Fodinicurvata sp. EGI_FJ10296: one gene and its partner. The protein of the gene in region 1 interacts with the protein of each later gene in a pairwise test. Links are inferred from orthologs where the notes say so. Each region holds a gene or a part of one and is shown on either strand. Other genes may lie near its edges.

Evidence for each region.
Region 2: the proteins of ABZ728_RS02360 (region 1) and ABZ728_RS03470 interact in binary tests that used the Escherichia coli proteins (3 or more experiments, as listed by UniProt). The link is inferred for Fodinicurvata sp. EGI_FJ10296 from one-to-one orthologs.

What each region holds. Positions count from the first base shown.
Region 1 is NZ_JBFCVL010000001.1:500,900-516,611, reverse strand. What follows is about bases 495-3,956. They hold ABZ728_RS02360 ([protein-PII] uridylyltransferase), read left to right. Parts: upstream 495-813; coding sequence 814-3,756; downstream 3,757-3,956. Other genes in these bases: murJ (murein biosynthesis integral membrane protein MurJ), read left to right, coding at 3,753-3,956; ABZ728_RS02365 (hypothetical protein), read left to right, coding at 495-773. In the rest of the region: more of ABZ728_RS02365, read left to right, coding at 1-494; more of murJ, read left to right, coding at 3,957-5,390; trpS (tryptophan--tRNA ligase), read left to right, coding at 5,505-6,509; ABZ728_RS02345 (sulfite exporter TauE/SafE family protein), read left to right, coding at 6,572-7,495; ABZ728_RS02340 (TIGR02186 family protein), read left to right, coding at 7,492-8,244; ABZ728_RS02335 (universal stress protein), read left to right, coding at 8,312-8,851; ABZ728_RS02330 (NifU family protein), read left to right, coding at 8,978-9,550; ABZ728_RS02325 (glucosaminidase domain-containing protein), read left to right, coding at 9,943-10,818; tRNA (adenosine(37)-N6)-threonylcarbamoyltransferase complex dimerization subunit type 1 TsaB, read left to right, coding at 10,871-11,626; ABZ728_RS02315 (GNAT family N-acetyltransferase), read left to right, coding at 11,623-12,144; ABZ728_RS02310 (sulfurtransferase TusA family protein), read right to left, coding at 12,167-12,424; ABZ728_RS02305 (MucR family transcriptional regulator), read left to right, coding at 12,610-13,023; ABZ728_RS02300 (GNAT family N-acyltransferase), read left to right, coding at 13,282-14,133; ABZ728_RS02295 (lysophospholipid acyltransferase family protein), read left to right, coding at 14,130-15,005; tRNA (N6-isopentenyl adenosine(37)-C2)-methylthiotransferase MiaB, read left to right, coding at 15,091-15,712.
Region 2 is NZ_JBFCVL010000002.1:8,129-14,514, reverse strand. The notes cover bases 1-2,937. They hold ABZ728_RS03470 (P-II family nitrogen regulator), read right to left. Parts: upstream 1,670-2,937; coding sequence 1,331-1,669; downstream 1-1,330. Other genes in these bases: ABZ728_RS03465 (pyridoxal phosphate-dependent aminotransferase), read right to left, coding at 2,027-2,937; glnA (type I glutamate--ammonia ligase), read right to left, coding at 1-1,206. In the rest of the region: more of ABZ728_RS03465, read right to left, coding at 2,938-3,229; ABZ728_RS03455 (NAD(P)H-hydrate dehydratase), read left to right, coding at 3,684-5,288; tig (trigger factor), read left to right, coding at 5,490-6,386. UniProt on the Escherichia coli protein: P-II indirectly controls the transcription of the glutamine synthetase gene (glnA). P-II prevents NR-II-catalyzed conversion of NR-I to NR-I-phosphate, the transcriptional activator of GlnA. When P-II is uridylylated to P-II-UMP, these events are reversed.

The DNA of each region.
Region 1 (15,712 bases):
CGGTCGATATAACGACAGCATCCCGTACGCTCGGTCTGTCTGTCGAGGCATTGAGAAAACGTCTGCAACGTGGCGCTGCTCGGGGATACAAGGCAGACGACGGGACCTGGCGGGTTTTCCTGGATGATGCCGAAACCGGCGCCGTCACCGGCAATTCCGGCGGCGCCCCCGGCAGCGCCGTCGGTTTGGCGGCCGAGGTCACGGCACTGAAAGAGGATGTCCGGGTCCTCAAGTCGCATCTGGGCGATTTGCGCCGCGCGTTGGAGGAAACGGTGTCCGGACGGACATCGGCTCCGGCGCTGCCGTCATTGTCGAGCCCGCATCGCGGTGATGGCCCTCTCCTGGAACAGCCGGTTATGCCGCAAGCAGACACGGCGGGGGACGGTGCTGGGGGGGACGGTGCTGGGGGGCCATCGGAAGCCCATGTCCTGCCGGACACGGGCGACGTCTGGGCGGATGCCGATTCAGGTGACGATGGATTTGTCGGGAGCGCACCGGTCCCGAATGGTTTTTCGCCGAATGATATTGCCGGGAATGGTTCGGACCGGGAAGACACCGATTCCCCGTTCGATTGGGGCGGCGGCATCGATGGTGCGTTCGTAACGCCGCCGGAGTCACCGGATCCGGGTTTCGGGCCGGATGCTCCGGGCTCAGGCGGCACCCTGTCCGAGGACGAGTTGCGCCGCCTGATTGCCGAATCCGTCGACGAGCGGCTGAAGCCCGTCCTGGAAATCCTCCGGGAAGCCCTGTTGGCGATGCGAAAGCCCCGCTAGCGCGATCACGACCGCCGATCATACGACGAGTATCGAACAGATGTTCAATTTCTTCCGACCGACGGACCACGGCGAGGGACAGCTTTTCCCGGCCGCCATCGGCGATTGGGCGCCGCCGCCGGTCAGCAATGGCGACGCTTTGCTGGACGCAGCGGCGCTCAAGAGCCGTATCGCGGATTGGACGGTCGAATGCGGCGGCCCCGACAAGTGCCGGACGGGCAAAGGGCGACAGGCGCTGCTCGGCCTGATGAAGGCGGCGCTGAAAAGCGGCGAATCCGAGGTGCGCAATCGGTTTCTGAATGATTTCGGCACCGGTGACGACTGCGTCCGGAACCGGGTGCATGTTCTGGACCAACTCATCCGCACGCTCGCTGATATTTCCGACCTTCATCTCTTCCCCGCACCCAATCCGACGACCGGCGAACGCTTCGCCATTGTCGCGCTGGGCGGCTATGGCCGCGGTGAACTGGCACCCAAATCCGATATCGACCTGCTCTTCCTGCTTCCCTACAAGCGCACGCCACGGGTAGAGCAGGTCGTGGAATTCATGCTCTATCTGCTTTGGGATCTCGGCCTCAGGGTGGGCCATGCGGTCAGATCCGTCGACGATTGCATTCGCACGAGCAAAACGGACATGACGATCCGCACAAGTCTGCTCGAATGCCGACCGCTATGGGGCGAGCCGGCGCTGGTCGAAGAGCTCTTCAAGCGATACAAACGGGACATCGTCGACGCGGACAGCAAGGCCGATTTCGTCGAGGCCAAGCTGGCCGAACGCGACGCACGCCATCGCAAACTCGGCGACAGCCGCTACGTGATGGAGCCAAACGTCAAGGACGGAAAGGGCGGGCTGCGCGACCTCCAGAGCCTGTTCTGGATCGCCAAGTATCTCTTTCAGGTGCGGGATATCGACGGCATGGTGGCGGCCGGAGTCCTGAACGACGACGAAGCCGCCCGGTTCCGCAAGGCCCTGTCGTTCTTCCGGGCCGTGCGCTGCCATCTACACTATCTGACCGGACGCGAGGAAGACCGGCTGACCTTCGATCTTCAGCGCGAGATCGGACCGGCGATGGGGTACACCGACCATGCCGGCGCCAGCGGCGTCGAGCGGTTCATGAAGCACTATTTCCTGATCGCAAAGGATGTCGGCGATCTTACACGCATCTTCTGTGCCGCCCTGGAAGCCGACAGCCGACGCAAGCCCCGGCGTTTCATGTTTTTTCTCGGCGGTGCCAAAGAAGTCGACGGCTTTGTCGTCGATCGCGAACGCCTGACATTTCCCTCCGAACGGCATCTTCGCGACACACCGATCGACATGCTGCGGCTGTTCCGCGTTGCGCAGGACCGGGATCTCGATATTCATCCGGCCGCGCTGAAGGCGATTACGCGATCGTTGAAACTGATCGGCAACAAGCTGCGCAACGACCCCGCCGCCAACGCGCTGTTCCTGGATATCCTGACATCGCCCAACGACCCCGAGAAGGCGCTGCGGCGGATGAACGAAAGCGGCGTTCTGGCGCGTTTCCTGCCCGATTTCGGCCGCGTCGTCGCCCAGATGCAATACGACATGTACCATGTCTATACCGTCGATGAGCATACGATGTTCGCAATCGGCATCCTCCACCGGATCGAAAACGGTGCGATCGCGGACGAGATGCCGCTGGCGACCAGCGTCTTCCCGTCGATCAAATCGCGCCGGGCGCTGTTCGTGGCCATGCTGCTGCACGACATCGCCAAGGGCCGTGGCGGCGATCATTCTGTTCTGGGCGCGAAAGTTGCCCGCAAACTCTGCCCCCGGCTGGGTCTTTCGACGGAAGAAACCGAGACGGTCGAGTGGCTGGTGCTCAATCACCTGGCCATGAACGACACCGCTTTGAAGCGGGACATCGAGGACGACCAGACGGTGCGCGATTTCGTCGGGCTGGTTGAATCGGCCGAACGCCTCCGCCTGCTTCTTGTGCTGACCTGCGCCGACATCCGGGCCGTCGGGCCGGGTCGATGGAACGGGTGGAAGGGATCGCTTCTCGGTCAGCTTTACAACCGGACCCGGCACCTGATCGCCGACGGTTTCGACTTCGAGGGCACCGAATCGCGGGTGAACGCCGCGCACGAGGCGATCCGGACCCGCCTCACCGCCGCCGGATGGAGCGACGACGCCGTTGCGGCATTTCTGGGAAAGGGATACCCGCCCTATTGGCTGTCGCTGGACACCGATACTCATTGCCGGCACGCCGCACTGGTCGTCCGCGCCGAACGGCAGGACGATCCGCTGATCGTCGACGCTCGGCCGGTCGGCGATCAGGGCACGACGGAAGTGACCGTGCTGACGCCGGACCACCCCGGCCTGATCGCGCGGGTCGCCGGCGCGCTGGCCGTCGCCGGGGCGAACATCGTCGATGCGAAGATTTTCACACTGACCACCGGACTTGCCATCGATCTGTTCAATGTTCAGGGCGGCGCCGACACACTGCCATTCGACGATCCCGATGCGTTGGCCTCTCTCAGCGATACCGTGTCCCGTTGCCTTGCAGGAACGATCGACCCGACCGCCGAACTGGAGCGTCAACGGTCGCGTCTGCCGACCCGTACGAACGTGTTTCGGGTTCAGCCGCGGGTCCTGATCGACAATGCCGCGAGCCGGACGCATTCGGTCATCGAGGTCAACGGCCGCGACCGTCCGGGACTGCTGTACGATCTGACGCGTGCGCTGTCCGGGATGGCTTTGCAGATATCCAGCGCCAAGATTTCGACCTTTGGCGAACGGGCCATCGACGTCTTCTACGTCAAGGATGTTTTCGGCCTCAAGGTCACCAATGAAACGAAGCTGGAACAGATCCGAAGCCATCTGACGGCGGTGCTTGCCGACGGCGACCCCGGATCGGTGCCGCCCGCACCGGCGCCAACGCGTCCGGCGCGCCGGCGCCTGGGCAAGCGGCCCCGAATGCCTGCCGGGACACAGGGTCAGACGGCACAAAAGCCATGACCCCCGCCGACACTTCAATTCGTGGCCGGTCCCCGACGCTGATCCGGGCGATCGCAACGGTCGGCGGGCTCACCATGCTGAGCCGCATCGCCGGGTTCGTGCGCGATATTCTGACCGCCGCCATGCTCGGTGCCGGCGTCGTGGCCGATGCCTTCTTCGTTGCATTGAAGCTGCCCAATCTGTTCCGCCGCCTGTTCGCCGAAGGCGCGTTCAGTGTGTCCTTCGTGCCGATGTTTTCCGCCGACCTGGAATCGAAGGGAATCGACCCCGCGGTGGCCTTCGCGGAACGCGCGTTGGCTGTGATGATCGCCGTTCTGTTGCCGCTTACGATCCTTGCGGTGATCGCCATGCCGGCAATCATGACCGTGATTGCACCGGGATTCGTCGACGATGCCGAGCGGTTCGACCTGGCGGTGACGTTGGGCCGCGTCACCTTTCCCTATCTGATACTGATGTCGCTGGTCGCCTTGATGGGCGGTGTGCTGAATGCACTCGGTCGGTACGGGCCCTTCGCCGCCGCGCCGATCCTGTTCAATCTGTGCCTGATCGCGGCCCTGCTGCTCGCTGAGCCGTTGATCGGGTGGGGCATCGTCGCGACCGTCGGCCACGCCCTTGCCTGGGCCGTCCTGATCGCGGGGATCGTTCAGCTTCTGTGGCTGGCCGAAGCCTGCCGCCGCGCCGGTGTCCGGCTGGGCCTGCCGCGCCCGCGAATTGACGCCCGAATCCGCAAGCTGTTTCGCTTGATGGCCCCCGGCGCTCTCGGCGCCGGAGTCATCCAGATCAACATATTCATCGACATTCTGCTGGCGTCCCTGTTGCCAGCCGGCGCGATCAGCTACTTGTACTATGCCGACCGGCTCTATCAGTTGCCGCTGGGTGTGATCGGAATCGCGATCGGAACGGCCCTGTTGCCCATGCTGTCGCGCCAGGTCGAAGCCGCAGATACCAGCGCCGCCCTGCGGACCCAGAACCGCGCGCTCGACGCTGCGTTGCTGCTGTCGATACCATCGGCCGTCGCGCTGATCGTCATCCCGCAGCCGATCCTGACTGTCCTGTTCCAGCGGGGCGCCTTCGATGCCGAGGCCACGCGTGCGACAGCCCTCGCGCTGGCGGCCTACGGCATCGGAATTCCCGCCTATGTGATGGTCAAGGTTTTCTCGACGGTCTATTTCGCCCGCCAGGATACGGCCAGCCCGGTCAAGGTGGCCATCGTGGCCACAGTCATGAACATATCGCTCAGCCTGATCCTGATCCGGTATCTGGGGCATGTCGGTCTGGCTCTCGCCACCGGCCTCACCGCGTGGCTTCACGTCGCCATTCTCGTTCGGGGGCTGCGACGTCGGGGCCTGTTTCGTCTGGACGCGGAAACCAGGCGGCGCATCCTGGGGCAGATCGCTGCTGGCGCCGTCCTTGGCATTGCGTTGCTCGCCACCGCCCTCCTGACCGGCCTGGGCAGTTGGCTACCCCTGGGCGACGAGGCCGGCGCGCGAACGGCGTCGGGGCTTTGGGCCGGGCCGATTGGCCTGATGGCACTGGTCGCAATGGGAGCTGCAACCTATTTCGCGGCCGGCGCTCTCTTTGGCGGCGTCCGGTTGTCGGACGTCAAACGGTTGATATGGAAAAAGGCAGCTTGACCCTGACGCCCTGCGGCGGCAAAAACCGCTGGCACGCAACAGCCGTTCCTCCCATGACGTTCCCGGGAACCACCTCCAGACGCCCACCATTAGCCGCAAAGCAGTAGATTTGAGATGAAACGGATTTTCTCCGGCATTCAGCCGACGCACAAGATGCATCTGGGCAACTATCTCGGTGCAGTTCGAAACTGGGTGCGGCTTCAGTCGGAGGACTACGAAACCATCTTCTGCGCAGTGGATCTTCACGCTCTGACGGTTCCACAGGATCCGCAGGCGCTGCGGGCGAATACCCGGGAGCTGCTGGCCACGCTGATCGCCGTCGGCATCGACCCGAAGAAATCGATCCTATTCGCGCAGAGCCAGGTTCCCGAACACACCGAACTGGCATGGCTGTTCAGTTGCCTGACGCCCATGGGCTGGCTCAAGCGGATGACCCAGTTCAAGGACAAGGCCGGCAAGCATCAGGATCTGGCGATGCACGGCCTGCTGGCCTATCCGGTCCTGATGGCGGCTGACATTCTGCTGTATCACGCGACCCATGTCCCGGTGGGTGAAGATCAGAAGCAGCATCTGGAGCTTACCCGCGAAATCGCCGGCAGCTTCAATCACCGCTTCGAGCGCGACTATTTCCCCCTGCCGGAGCCTCAGATCCTGGGTGAGGCCGCACGGGTCATGAGCCTGCGCGACGGCTCGAAGAAGATGTCCAAGTCCGACAGCTCGGACTACAGCCGGATCAGCCTGACCGATGATGCCGACACCATTGCCCTGAAGATCCGCAAGGCCCGGACCGACCCGGACCCGGTGCCGTCGGACCGCGAGAACATGGACAGCCGCCCGGAAGCCCGCAACCTGCTGACGATCTATGCGTCATTGGCCGATACCACCATTGACGCGGTCATTGCCGAACGGGGCGGCGAATCGTTCTCGACGTTCAAGGCGGCTCTGGCCGATCTCGCGGTATCGGTGCTGAGCCCAATCTCGCAGGAACTCGACCGACTAACTGCCGATCCGGCGCAGCTCGATGCCATACTGCGGGAAAACGGCGCTCGGGCGCGAGAGATCGCGCGGGGCACGATTGCCGACGTGAAGGACACCATGGGATTGATCAACATCGACTGAATCCAACGGCCGGCCGCTCGAACGAGCCGCCGGCCGCAGAAGGAGCCTCTCGGGCACAGCGCATGCAGATCTATCTGCCGATCGCGGAAATGACCGTCAACGTTCTGCTCATCCTTGGCATGGGCAGTGTGATCGGATTTCTGTCCGGGCTCTTCGGTGTCGGCGGCGGCTTCATGATGACGCCGCTGCTCATTTTCATTGGCGTTCCCCCGGCGGTTGCAGTCGGCACCCAGGCCAATCAGCTGGTGGCTGCCTCGGTATCGGGAGTGCTGGCGCACAGCCGTCGCGGCAATGTCGATTTTCGTATCGGAGTCGTAATGATCGCCGGCAGTACCGTCGGCACCGTACTTGGCGTTTGGGTCTTCGGGATCCTCCAACGCATGGGCCAGATCGATCTCGTCATCTCGCTGAGCTATGTCATAACGCTCGGCATTATCGGCGGTTTGATGCTGGTGGAAAGCGTCCGGACGATCTTCCGGACCCGGCGCGGGACGACCCCGCGGCACAAATTGCATCGGCACACCTGGGCGCACGGCCTTCCCTTCAAGATGCGATATCCACGCTCGCGCCTCTACATTTCGGCGCTGCTGCCGTTGTCGGTCGGGTTCCTGGGCGGCCTCATGGTTGCAATCATGGGGATCGGCGGCGGCTTCTTTCTCGTGCCGGCGATGATCTATCTGCTCGGCATGCCGGCCTCGGTCGTCGCGGGGACCAGTTTGTTCCAGGTCATCTTCGCGACGGGTATCGCAACGTTTCTTCAGGCAACGCAGAACCAGACAGTGGATGTGGTGCTCGCGCTGCTGCTGCTGGCCGGCGGTGTCATCGGCGCTCAGTTCGGCTCCAAAGCCGCCGAGAAACTCCGCGGCGAGCAGGCCCGTGCCATGCTGGCGGTGATCGTTCTGACGGTATGCGCCAATCTGTTCTACGAACTCGTCTCGCAACCTGACGATCTCTATGAGATCACCATCACCGAAAGGGGAATATGATGGCCGGGCTGGCGCGGTGGATCGGCCTGATCGCCGTCGCGATGGTCATCACGGTGTCATCGCCGGCGCGGGCCCTCGTGGCCGATCTGTCGGAACATCTGATCGCCATCACCACCGGCTTCACCGGCGACGAGGTCGTGCTTTTTGGTGCTGTCGAGGAACCCGGCGATGTCGTCGTGGTGGTCAGGGGCCCGACCGAGACGATCATGGTGCGCCGAAAAGAGCGCTTTCTGGGCATTTGGGTCAATCGCGCTTCGGCCCGGTTCGAGCGCGCGCCGTCGTATTATGCCGTCGCTGCGAGCCGGCCTCTGGAGGAGATCGCGTCACCCCCGATTCTGGACCGGCACGACATCGGCCTCGAAAATCTCGACCTCAGACCGGTCGATTGGGAGTCGATGGACGACGACGAGATCGTCAGCTTCCGCGACTCACTGATCCGCCGCAAACAGTTCGCCGGTACTTATGGCATCGAGATCGAGCCGGTGTCATTTCTCGGCAGCCGCCTGTTTCGAACCCGCCTCGCCTTTCCTGACAATGTTCCCACGGGGCAGTATCTCGTCAGCGTCTTTCTGCTGTCCGACGGCAACGTGACGGCCGCGCAGACAACGCCCCTTTCGGTGCGCAAGGTCGGTGTCGGTGCCGAGATATTTCTCTTCGCTCACGGCAGTCCCGCGCTATACGGTATCCTTGCTATTCTGGTCGCCATCACGGCGGGATGGCTCGCGAGTTTGCCTTTCCGCCGTCCGTGACGCATCTATGCCCCCAAGCACCCCGCCTGCCCCGGGGTTGGCAGGCGAATTGCCGGTGGAGGACACCATGGCCGACACGTCTCCGTTTCCAACGGGTCCCGAATCCGATCCCGACGGCATATCCGGCGACGGGATCGACGATCAGCATCCGCGGGTCTTTCTGGTCGTCATCGACGACACCGACGAATGGAAGGCGGCATTGCGGTTTGCCTGCATGCGCGCCAGCCACACCTTCGGCCGCGTCGCGCTGCTGGCTGTCATCGAGCCGACCGAATTTCAGCACTGGTCCGCTGTCGAGGATATGATGCGGACCGAAGTGCGCCAGGAAGCCGAGATGCTGCTTCAGAGGGTTGCAAAGACCGTCAACGATCTGACGGGCCGCATGCCGATCCTGTTTCTGCGAGAAGGAACGCGCCGCGACGAACTCGTCAAGCTGATCGATGAAGAGCCTACGATTTCCATTCTGGTACTGGGTGCGAAACCCGGCAAGGAAGGACCCGGCCCGTTGATTCAGTTTCTGACGACGAGCAGGATCGGCACTTTGCGCATTCCGGTGACGATCGTGCCAGGCAAGCTGACAGACCGTGAGATCGACCTGCTGGCCTGAGAAGCAGCGTCGTCTTCTTGCGTTTGATCCGTGCCCGGACCCGATCGCAATGGCCGAACCTTGATCCGGACCGGATCGAGGCCCATCTTCGAGCTTACGCGGGACCGCAGACAAGAGAGACAGGACATGTTTATCCAGACCGAACAGACCCCGAATCCGGCGAGCCTGAAGTTCCTGCCGGGACGCGACGTTCTGGGCAGTGGAACCGCCAATTTTCCGGATGCAGAAGAAGCACGCCGCTCGCCTCTGGCTGAACGCCTGTTCGGGATCGATGGCGTTACCGGTGTGTTTTTCGGCGCCGACTTCCTTACCGTGTCGAAACGGGATGACAAGGATTGGTATTTGCTCAAGCCGGCGATCCTCGGCGCGATCATGGAGCATTTCACCAATGGTGCCGCCATTCTGAACGACAGCGCCGACGCCAACGGTGAGGCCGACCATGCCATGCATACCGGCACACCCGAAGATGATGAGATCGTTGTCCAGATCAAGGAACTGCTGGATACGCGCGTTCGGCCCGCCGTCGCCCAGGATGGTGGCGACATCACATTTCAGGGATATGAAGACGGCGTCGTCTTTCTGAGCCTCAAAGGGTCCTGCCAGGGCTGCCCCAGTTCGACAATGACGCTCAAAGCGGGAATCGAAAACCTGTTGCGCCACTATATTCCCGATGTTCAGGAAGTCCGCGCCGCCGTTTAGTCACCGGAATTGATGCCGTACTGCGAATGCACCCGCTCGGCCATGTCCGGGCGGGCCAGTCCGAATGACATCCCTGCTACCCACTTTATCCTCCTGCGGCGGAACGCCGGACGGTGTATGGTGTGTATCGCATTGTCCAGGCGATACGCGCACAATAGATAGATTGACCTATTATGAAGCATTCATCACAAATGCCATTTTACACCAGCCCAAAGAACACCGGTGAAAAGACGGGGGCCGCTCACCAGCCAGCACACGCGGGCTTGCGCGCAGCACTGCGACTGCGCAATGCCATCGGGCCGGTACTCCTCGGAATGGTGGCAACGATGGTATCCGTCGGGCCATCGGCCATAACGGCCTCGGCGCAGGATCGCGCAACACCGGTCCCAATCATGCCTTTCGCTGCGGAGTCGACACCGAGAGCCGCACCAGCCACACCCAGCGCGGAACTGGTGCTCCACACCGCTTCGGCCGACGCCCTGATCGACCGGTTTACCCGCTTGGGGTACTCATACGAGGGGGTCGTGGAAGATGACGAGGCCGTGCCCAGGATTCGGGTCCTGTCCATTCCTCCGGACATTGCCGATGTCGAACCCGTTGCCGACCGCAAGCACCTGTTCTTTCGCATTCTCCTGCCGCTGGTTCTGCGGGAAAACGACCGGATTCTCGCGGAACGGCACGAGATCCAGGTGATGGAGGCATTGTCTGCCGGCGATCCCGAGAGCCTCAGGCCGGAGCGGCGCGCCCGGCTCGAAACGTTGCTGAGCCGATACGAGGTCGACGAGCCGGATTTCGAGACGCTTCTGCGCCGGGCCGACGTGATCCCGCCGAGTCTTGCTCTGGCTCAGGCGGCGATTGAAAGCGGGTGGGGCACGTCACGTTTCGCTCGTGAAGGCAATGCCCTGTACGGTCAGATCACGACGGCGGCCGACAGCTTGATCTCCCAGCGGGACGTGCCGGGCCAGCCGCGCCGCTATGCCGCATTCGGCGACGTTGCCGACGCGACGATTTCATACATGCGCAACCTGAATACCCATCCAGCATATCGGGACATGCGCGCGCTTCGCGCATCGCTGATGGCGGAGGGCGAGCCCGTCAGCGGCGTCAGATTGGCGGAAGGCTTATTGCGGTATTCAGAGCGCGGCGCCGATTATGTCGATTTCGTTCAGACGATGATACGCTCGAACGACCTTCACATGGCCGACGCGGCCCGTCTGTCACATCGGACGCAACTGGCTGAAACACCGGACGACCGGCCTATGGACTGAAGCGGCGCCAAGTGTCCAGACCTAAAGTATCCAGATTCCGGATATACAGACGATGACCACCGTATTGGCGATCGACACATCGGGCGCGGCTTGCACGGCAGCCATTTGGGAACCGCGCGACGATGATCCGTGTGGCATCGTCCTGGCGTCAATTCGCCAACCCATGGCCCGCGGACACGCCGAATCTCTGCTGCCGGCCATTCGCACACTACTGGATCGAACGGCTCGGAGGCCGGACAGCATCGGCTTGATCGGTGTTATTGAAGGACCCGGGGCTTTCACAGGGCTTCGGATCGGGCTGGCTGCGGCCGCCGGCTTCTCCTTGGCAACGGGAGCGGGTGTGGTCGGCGTCAATGCCTTCGATGCATTGGCGCATGCCGCGATGCCCGGCCTGGCTTTTGCGCCGCCGCCGATCGGAGCAACGCGCGGATCGCTTGCAGTCGCCATCGAAAGTCGGCGTCTGGAAATGTATCTTCGGCTATACCCGATCGAATGCGGGCTCGACGCCTGGTCGCTGGGTTCCGGCGGCGAAATGATCTGTGCGCCGCCCGCCGGTCTGGAAATGACGGACCGTGAGAAGTCCCCCGGGGGATTGATCGTGATCGGAGACGGCGCGCGGCGCTTCTGCGATCTTCATCCCGCCGTTTCGCCGGATGCACGGCGACCCCCTTATGCCATCGACGGCGGCGTCGTCGCCCGCCTCGCATGGGAGGCACGATCCCGGTCCTCGTCGGATATTCCGACCCCCCTCTATCTTCGGCCCCCGGACGCCGTCGCGGCCCCGCCCGGGCGGGGCATCGAACAGTGACCGCGCCGACCGGTTCGGAGAACACGGTGCTGTGCGCGCTTGTCAAAAGCGATCTTCAGAGCGCCGCCCAACTTCACAGTCGTTGCTTCGCCGATGGCTGGAGCAGCGAGACGCTGAAGAAATCCTTCGATATCGTCGGCACGTTGGGTATCGGCGCCTGTCAATGCTGGGAAGGAGAGCGCTGCGAAGGCAGGACAGGGCAGCGAACCCTTTCGGGTTTGGCAATCGTCCGGGCGATTGGCGATCAGGCGGATCTGTTGACGATCTGTGTCGATCCCGATTACCGCGGCAAAGGCATTGGCCGGCGCCTGCTCGCAGCGAGCGAAGAGGCGGCGCATCGACTGGGGGCAGCGATTATCTTCCTTGAAGTCGCAGAGAATAACGAGCGGGCGACGTGCCTCTATCGCCAAGCGGGATATATAATTGCCGGACGGCGACTCAATTATTATACAGATCCGACATATGGTGCCACAGCCGTCGTTATGAAAAAGACTCTTGCCGGCAAAGACACCGAATGACAAATGCCGACTCGGGAGCTTCCTATCGTGCCGAACCTTTCTCAATCGAAAGAATCTTGACACCCTCGGTATCGGATTCTGGTTCCGGCTCCAGTGACAGGATGGTCGAGCCCATCTCCCTGACAGCCTTGGGCACGTTTTCGAGTGGCTCCTCGCCCTTCAGGCGTACGTGCAGAATCTCGCCGGTCTTCATTCGTTCCAAAACCAACTTGGTGCGAATGAACGTGAATGGGCAAACCTCTTGTGTGATATCGACGGTGTAGTCAGGATTTTTTTTCATTGAGATAACCTTCTCTTACTTTCTTCATAGCGGTTCTTGCATTATTTAGGCAGCAGCCATATACCCAGTGGGCATGTTTTTGGTGTCTTCATGGACAGATACACAAGGGGAAGTTTTATCCCCACCAGGTCATGAAGCCTCACAGAAGCAGGCGCAGGGTGTCCTATCAGACCGGAGAGGTGTCGATGACCAACGAAGCACCGTCAAATGAGTATCTTGTTCTGACCTCGCAGATCGTGGCGGCGCATGTCCGCAACAACACGGTCGCCATGTCGGATCTGCCGCAGTTGATCGAACAGGTCTACAAGAGCCTGGCGAATGCCGGTCGGGAGCCAAGCCCCCAGCAGGAGCGCCCACAGCCCGCCGTCCCCGTCAAGAAATCCGTGCATCCGGATTATATTGTCTGCCTCGAAGATGGGAAGCAGCTAAAAATGCTCAAGCGCCATCTGAAAACGGCCTATAACATGACGCCGGAAGACTACCGGGAAAGGTGGGGATTGTCGGCTGATTATCCCATGGTTGCCCCAAATTACGCAAAGCAGCGCAGTATGCTCGCAAAAGAAATCGGTCTCGGCACCCGAGGGCGCAAGGACGCCTGATTCGCGCCGCTCTCCAGGCCAGTCGGGGCATTGCGTCGCAACGTGAAAAGCCATGTACTTCGTTCGTCTAGCGGGCACCGGTCAAGCGGGCACGGGTCTTTCTCGATGAGCCGGTCTGGTCTTCAGGACACTTGCCCCACCCCGACATCGCACCGTAGGATAGCCCGCGTGCGGGGCTCCATGCGACGGGAGCCGGACAGGCTCAAACCCGTCAAGGGTGGCGCCGGATGAAATCGGGACGCCGAAAGGGATGCGAAGATGGTAGACCAGGCATCCGTCGACCAATCGTCGGCCAGCCCGAACGGCTGTTCATGGGCGCTTCGCGCCGGCGATCTCGAAGTACGACTGGCTGAAGGGCGCCGTGAGATCGATGCGGCGCAGGCCCTGCGCTATCGGATTTTCTATCAGGAGATGGCCGCCCGGCCGTCCAGTGACACGGCGCGCCTGGAACGCGATTTCGATGATTACGACGCGGTCGCCGATCACATGCTTGTGCTCGACCGGTCGATCGGAAGCGGACCGGACGCCGTGGTCGGTACCTACAGGCTGATACGTCGCGAGGCGGCGGCGCGGTGCGGTGGCTTCTACACAGCCACGGAGTTCGACATCGGCGGCATCCTTTCGCTGCCAGGCGAGGTCCTGGAACTAGGCCGCTCCTGTGTCGATGCCCGGCATAGAACGGGTCAGTGCATGCAACTGTTGTGGCGCGGTATTGCGGCCTATGTCTTTGATCACGACATCAAGCTGATGTTCGGCTGCGGCAGCTTGCCAGGGGTCGAACCGGCCGCCTTGAAGCTTCCGCTGTCCTATCTGCATCATCATCATCTCGCTCCTCCGCCGCTTCGTCCCCGGGCGATCGACTCGCGATACACCAGTATCGATCTGATGCCGGCAGATGAAATCGATCACCGCGGCGCGCTCACTGCCCTTCCACCGCTGCTCAAAGGATATCTTCGGCTCGGAGGAATGGTGGGCGACGGGGCGGTCATCGACCATCAGTTCAATACGACTGATGTCTGCATCCTGGTGAAGACCGATCTCGTCACGGCCAAATACTATCGGCACTATGAAAAACGCGAGAAACGTCCGGTCGCAATTTACTCGTCATGACGCCTCAGCCCCGGCGGTACCACAAAGACGCGTTGCATGCCGCCTGCAGCCCGGCCCTTGGGCCGGTACGGCTGCTCGCATACGCGCTACTGACGCTGGCACTGCTGCCCGTTCAATGGCTGGCCGTGATTTTCAGGCGGCCGCTCAGCTACCGCTTGCCGGTATGGTATCACCGACTCTGCTGCCGCATTCTCGGCATCGAGGTCGTTGTCCATGGCCGGGTGAGCCGCCACCGGCCGACCCTGTTCGTCAGCAATCATTCATCGTATCTGGATATCCCTGTGTTGGGCTCGCGGATCGAGGGCAGCTTCGTCGCCAAGACCGAAGTGGGATCGTGGCCGCTTTTCGGCACTCTGGCCCGTCTTCAACATACCGTATTCGTCGACCGAAGAGCCCGGAACGCAAAAAGAGACAGCCAATCGCTGCGTTCGCGTCTGGACCGGGGCGACTGCATGATTCTGTTTCCCGAAGGCACCAGCAGCGACGGCAACCGGACCCTTGCGTTCAAGTCAGCCCTGTTCGGTGTCGCGGGTGTTCACGCCGGTACGGCGTCACCGGCACTCACCGTCCAGCCCGTGTCCATCGTGCCAACCCATCTGGACGGCATTCCGCTGGGGCGGGAATACCGTGCGGTTTATGCGTGGTATGGCGATACGGATCTGGCTCCCCATCTCTGGTCAATGATCGGTATGGGACGGCTTCGCGTTCAGATCGCGTTTCACGAGCCAGTATCGGCCGCCCGGTTCACCAACCGGAAAGCACTGGCCGATCATTGCTGGTGCGAGGTCGCCGACGGCGTGGCCGGCCTGCTGTCCGGCAGAAGGGGGCAGAAGGGCCGGTGCACGGCCACTGATGATCGCGCCGCCGCCTGATCGCGCCCCGCCTTGATCTCGCCCCCGATTCACGCCACAACAGGGCCATTGACAGTATCCCGGATCGACCATGCAGGATTCGACCATGCTTGATGACGCCCCAACCGCCACGCCCGACGAAGCTGCCGGCGCCACGCGGAAGCGCGGGCTCTATATCAAAACCTATGGCTGCCAGATGAACGTCTATGACAGTGCACGGATGTCCGACGTCCTGGCGCCGCTTGGCTTTCAGCCGGTATCCCGGCCGGATCAGGCCGACATGGTGATTTTGAATACGTGCCACATCCGGGAAAAAGCGGCGGAAAAGGTGTTTTCCGAGTTGGGGCGGCTGCGCGATCAGCGCGACGAGTCCGGTCGCCACGATCAGATCATTGCGGTCGGCGGATGCGTGGCCCAGGCCGAAGGCGAGGAAATTCTTCGCCGTGCGCCGTATGTCTCGATGGTTTTCGGACCCCAGACCTATCACACGCTGCCGGAAATGCTGGCACGGATCGAACGCGACACCGGCCAGTCGATACTGAACACGGATTTTCCGGCGGAAAGCAAATTCGACAGTCTGCCCGAGGAATTCGCGTCTCAGGGACCCTCGGCTTTTCTGTCTGTGCAAGAAGGCTGCGACAAATTCTGCACCTTCTGCGTCGTACCCTACACACGCGGGGCCGAATTCTCGCGACCGGTCGCCACCATTCTTGAGGAAGCCCGCCGCA
Region 2 (6,386 bases), on another replicon or contig:
GGGAAGATCGTAGAGGTTCTTGTCCATCGGGTCGCCTGGATGGATCTTGTTCTGGATGCCGTCAAGCCCGGCCATCAGCATCGCCGAGAAGGCCAGATAGGGATTCGCCGTCGGATCCGGGAACCGGATTTCCACCCGCTTGCCCTTCGGGCTGGTCGCATAGGGAATACGGCAGGAAGCCGACCGGTTCCGCGAGGAATAGGCAAGCAACACGGGCGCTTCGAAGCCGGGGACGAGGCGCTTGTAGCTGTTGGTCGACGGGTTGGTAAAGGCGTTCAGCGCCTTTGCGTGTTTGATGATGCCGCCGATATAATAAAGGGCGGTCTCGGAAAGATCTGCATAGCCGGATCCGGCAAATGTCGGTTGGCCCTCTTTCCAGATCGACTGGTGAACATGCATCCCCGAGCCGTTGTCGCCCTTGACCGGCTTCGGCATGAACGTCGCGGTCTTACCATAGGCCTGGGCCACCATGTGGACGCAGTATTTATAAATCTGCATCTGGTCGGCATGCTCGACCAGCGTACCGAATTTCGTGCCGAGTTCGTGCTGGGCCGGCGCCACCTCGTGGTGGTGCTTCTCGATCACCAGACCCATTTCTCCCATCACCGACAGCATTTCCGCACGGAGATCGGCGCCGCTGTCGACGGGTGGAATCGGGAAATAGCCGCCCTTGATGTAGGGGCGGTGTCCCATGTTGCCTTCGGGAAACACCTTGCCGGAAGCCGATGGAATCTCGCTACTTTCAAGATGATAGTAGCCCTGGTGCATGGACTGCTCGAAGCGAACGTCGTCAAAAACGAAGAACTCCGCCTCGGCGCCGAACACGGCGCGGTCGCCGATCCCCAGAGACGCCATGTAGTCCTGCGCCTTCTTCGCCACCGAGCGCGGATCGCGGTTATACGACTGACCGGTGGATGGCTCGTAGACGTCGCAGAACAGAATCAGGCTGGGTTGCGCCGAGAACGGATCCATGACGGCGGATGACGCGTCGGGAATCAGCGACATGTCCGACTCGTTGATGTCCTTCCAGCCGTTGATGGACGATCCGTCGAACATGAATCCGTCGGTGAAGACGTCCTCGTCGATCGTACTGACATGCTGGGCGGTATGCTGCCACTTGCCCCTTGGATCGGTAAAGCGGAGGTCGACGTATTTGACGTCGTGTTCCTTGATCAGGTCGAAGACTTTCGAAATCGCTTCGGACATTTCCTGTTTCCTGTGGTTTTTCCGTGTCGGCTTTGCGTACCCGGATTGGGTCTCTTACGCGGAGAGATCGTTTCCCGATACCCGCCCTTGACTGATTACTGAGACTGATACCTCTAACGGCTTGTTAGACCGCGTCTGCGCCCTTTTCCCCGGTACGGATCCGGATGACGTCATCGATCGGCGAAATGAAGATCTTGCCATCGCCGATGCGGCCGGTATGGGCCGCTTGCTGGATCGCTTCCACGGCCCTCTCGACCATGGAATCTTCCATGATTACCTCAATCTTCACCTTGGGCAGGAAGTCGACGACATATTCGGCCCCACGATAGAGTTCGGTGTGACCCTTCTGCCGTCCGAACCCCTTCGCCTCGGTCACGGTAATGCCCATGATTCCAACGTCGTGGAGCGCTTCCTTAACCTCGTCCAGCTTGAACGGTTTGATGATCGCTTCGACTTTCTTCATCGCCTCTCGCCTGTTGTCTGACGTCGCCCGGACAATATCGCTGCCCCGGAATGACGGCCCCCGGGAACTCGACCCCGAGGATAAGAGCATGGTGCCGAGTGGAGCAATTAGTGTGCCAACCGCACCGATCGAAAGCATGTCAGGACCAAGCGTCTCCACTTGCTCCCAAACTTTGTACAATGAGTGCGATAGTCGGCCTATCGAATTCGGCCTGCTGACTGTGCACCCTTGCCGACCGCTCAGAAAATCGGCATTTTGCCTATTTTATAGGCACAATAGACCCTCATCCTCCAGATTTCAACCGGTTGGCGTCTCTCCATCTCGGCCGATACTTCGCCGGGCGTGAGTGGGGGGCGGTCACAGCGTGCCGACGAATTTATTGACGCGCTGCAGAGCTTCCTCGATGGCTTCGATGCTGTTTGCGTAGGATAGCCGGATGAAACCCTCGCCGTTTCCGCCGAAACTGGTTCCGGCAACCGTTGCCACGCCGGCTTCGGTCAGAAGTCGGTCTTGCATCGTGCGGGCATCCAGACCGGTTGCCGTGATATCAGGGAACGCATAGAAGGCGCCGCCGGGCTCAACGCAGCGAAAGCCGGGGATACTATTCAGTCCGTCTACGACGACGCGGCGGCGCGACGTGAACGCTTGCAGCATTTCGTCTACGGCATCCTGAGGTCCGGTCAGAGCGGCGATGGCCGCCATCTGGGCAGCAGCGTTGACGCATGAATGACTGTTGACGGCAAGCCTGTCGGCAAGGTCGATCAGTGCCGATGGCCAAACGCCGAATCCGAGGCGCCAGCCGGTCATCGCATAGGTCTTCGACCAGCCATCGAGCAGAATCAGCCGGTCCTCAAGTTCCGGATAGCTGAGCAGGCTGCGATGCGCGTGCGGCGGATAGAGCATCCGGCTGTATATCTCATCACTCATGACCGCCACATGCGGATGCTTTGCAAGGCCAGCCACGAGCCGATCCATGGCTTCCGGCGGCACGACCCCGCCGGTGGGGTTGGCGGGACTGTTGACGATCAGCAGCCTGGTAGCCGGGGTAATCGATGCCAGGATGGCATCCGGATCGAAGGCAAAGCCCTTTTCCTGCAGAAGCGGGTATGCGACCGGCGTCGCGCCCGTGTAGCGGATAACTGAGCCATAGATCGGGAATCCGGGATCAGGATAGATGATTTCGGCGCCCGGCTGACCGAACATCAGAATGGCGAACCACATTGTCACCTTGCCGCCGGGCACGATCACGACTCGCTCCGGCGACACGTCGACGCCGTGACGGCCTTGCAGATCTGCGGCGACGGCTTCACGAAGCGGCTGGATACCACGAGCCGGCGTATACCCATGATGGCCGTCCCGAAGAGCTTGTGCTGCAGCTTCGACGATGTGGTCGGCTGTTTTGAAGTCTGGCTGGCCAATGCCAAGATTAATGATCGATCGGCCATCGCGCTCCATGGCGGCGGCGCGGGCGAGCACCTGAAAGGCCGTCTCGGTTCCAAGGCGGGACATCGCGTCCGCCGGCCTGATCGATGCTGGGGCCGTATCGCTGGTGCTGGGCATTCGTCCTGTTCCCCTTCAGCTGGTTTGCGCCGCTTCGGCATCATTTGACTGTATGACAGCCTTCCGCATTTCATGGCTGCGGTTCAAGCGTCCAAACGAGTCCATGCCCTCTGCTGGGCCTTGGTCTGATCGAGCCGGGTGGCGGCAGGCGCGGAAAAAGTTGTGGCGTTGGGCTTGACGGGCAGCGATGGATCGTCCATATCCACCGCGCCTGCCGATCACGGCAGTGTTATGGCGATCGTAGCTCAGCGGTAGAGCACTCGGTTGTGGTCCGAGATGTCGTGGGTTCGAACCCCATCGGTCGCCCCATTTTCCCCTTTATGCAATCTGAATAGATATAGCAGGACGTGCCCGCAGCGTATCTTGGGCAGGTCCATGAGAAGGCGGCTGTCCGCGCCAACGCCCTTGGTATACATTTGTGCGTAGATTCAGCAGGTCGGAAGGGGACCGCGCGATGAACAACGCCGAGTGGCCAGTGGAGCTGTTGACCGCCGCGGAAATGGGCGCGGCCGACGCTCGCGCCATCACTGCCGGAACGCCGGGCCATGTGCTCATGCGTCGGGCCGGCCGAGCCGTCTCGGATGCCGTCGGGCGTCTGTCAGCGCCCCCGGGGCCGGTCCTTGTCCTCTGTGGGCCTGGAAACAACGGCGGTGACGGCTTTGTCGCGGCCACGTTTCTGGCACGTCGCGGGTGGTCCGTGAGCGTTGCGCTGCTTGGAGATCCAGGCCGCCTTTCCGGTGATGCGGCAACGGCATTCGCCGATTGGAACGGCCCCCTGGAGATCATCGACGATTCCTGGTGCCGAACCATGGCAAACGATCAACGAACGCCGGCCGTGGTCGTCGACGCCCTGTTCGGCGCCGGTCTGTCCAGGCCCTTCAACGGGGCGCCGGCCATGCTGCTCGCGCGGTTGCGCCAAAGGGGGGGGCGTATCGTCGCCGTTGACGTTCCCAGCGGGCTGGACGGAACGACGGGTCGGATAAGGGGAGGAGACGAGGGGCGAGCCGTTCCAGCGGATGTGACTGTCACATTTTTCCGGCTGAAGCCCGGTCACTGCCTCCAGCCTGGACGGTCGATCTGCGGCCGCACCGATCTCGTCGACATCGGCATCGATCCCACCGTGCTGCACGTCATTGCGCCGACGGCGCATATTAACAGGCCGGCGGCATGGGACGGCGTGATTCCAGCGCCGACAATCCAGGACCACAAATACAGCCGTGGCCACGTCGTCGTTCTGGGCGGTGAGATGATTGGTGCGGCCAGACTGGCGGCGGCGGCCGCCCGGCGTCTGGCCGGCTACGTAACATTGGCGGGTGAGGGCGTTGACGGCATTTGCGCCGTCGAACCGGGACTCGTACTCCGCCCAGGGGGCGGTGGCTGGGAATCGGCGATGTCGGCCGCTGTCGGGCGTCCGGATCACATGGCCGCCGTCATCGGGCCGGGTGCGGGAGTGGGCGATGCCGCCGCGGCAGAGAGGTTGAGAGGCCGGGCACGCGACTGGCTCTCCACCGGAGCGGGACTGGTGCTGGACGCCGACGGCCTTACGGCATTCTCGCCGGCGCCCGACCTGCCGGCGCCCGACCTGCCGACGGATGGGGCTGCCGGCCTGCCGAAATCACCGAAGGGGCATCGCCTTGTTCTGACGCCACATAGCGGTGAGTTTGCCCGCCTTTTTCCAGACCTGGCCGGCAACGATACGGACAAGTTATCATCCGCGCGTGCGGCAGCGCGGGCGACCGGCGCCGTCGTGGTACTGAAGGGCGGAGACACCGTGATCGCCGCCCCCGACGGTCGTGCCGCGGTCAGCGTCGACGGACCCGCTTCGCTGGCCACCGCCGGAACGGGCGATGTTCTTTCAGGTCTCATCGGCGCATTGATTGCCGCGGGAAAGCCGCCGTTTGATGCGGCTCGAATGAGCGTATGGCTACACGGCGAGGCGGCGAAACGCCTGGGAGTCGGCCTCGTCGCCGAGGATTTGCCGGCCGCGATCGCTGATATTCTTCGACTTGGTCCGACCGCTGGACGCCGGACGTTCGCAGGCATGATGCCGGCGTGGTGACGGGACGGTTTTTGGACTGTTTGCGGCTATGAAGCTGTGCTATCACCTCCACCGGAATAGGCGCGGCAGGTTCGCGCATGCGGGCGTGGCGGAACTGGTAGACGCGTCAGGTTTAGGTCCTGGTGGCTTTGGCCGTGGGGGTTCAAGTCCCTCCGCCCGCACCAAATATTTCGGCGTCCGGTCAAATTCGCAAATGCGCGGATGACCTCGGCAACTGACGACTGTCAGTCGCGTAGCCACGTTCAACGTGGCGAAGGGGCTGTCGTCGCTTGCTGCCACACCGAACAGGCGTGTTGCCATGCGGCGGTGAGTCGTTATTTCTTGACCCGCCATGGTTTACACGTTCAAACACCAACGCGTCGGACCAGGGGGGTCCGGGGCGATAGGCGGCAACGAAACAGGCAAGCTTTTGAGATGCAGGTAACCGAGACCAACGCCGAAGGGCTTCGCCGGGAATTGAAAGTCATCATTCCGGCGGGTGACATCGAGCAACGGGTTGATACGCGACTGAGCGAAATCCAAAAGGATATCCGCCTTCCAGGCTTTCGTCCCGGTAAGGTGCCGATGTCGATTCTTCGCAAGCGGTATCGGAAATCCGTTATGGGCGAAGTGGTGGAGGGCTTGGTCAATGAAAGCTCTCAGGAAGCCATTTCCGACCAGGGTATTCGACCCGCGCTGAAACCCGAGATCGATATCGCCAGCTTCGATGACGGCAAGGACCTGGAAATCAACCTGAAGGTCGAGGCACTTCCTGACATTCAGCCGCCAGACGTCTCCGACATTTCTATTGAAAAGCCGGTTGCGGAAGTGTCGGACGAGACCGTCGACGAGGCTCTCAAGCGCCTGGCCGAGAATCAAAAATCCTACGAGGCAGTCGACGAAGCGCGCCCGTCGGCCGATGGCGATCAGATCCTGATCGACTTCGAGGGCGAGATGGACGGCGAAAAGCGCTCCGAACTGGCAAGTGAGGATTTCGCACTCGATCTCGGGTCGGGTCGCATGATCCCGGGATTCGAGGATCAGCTGGTCGGTGCTTCCGCGGGCGAAACCAAAACCGTAGATATCACCTTTCCGGAAGATTACCCGGCCGAGGATTTC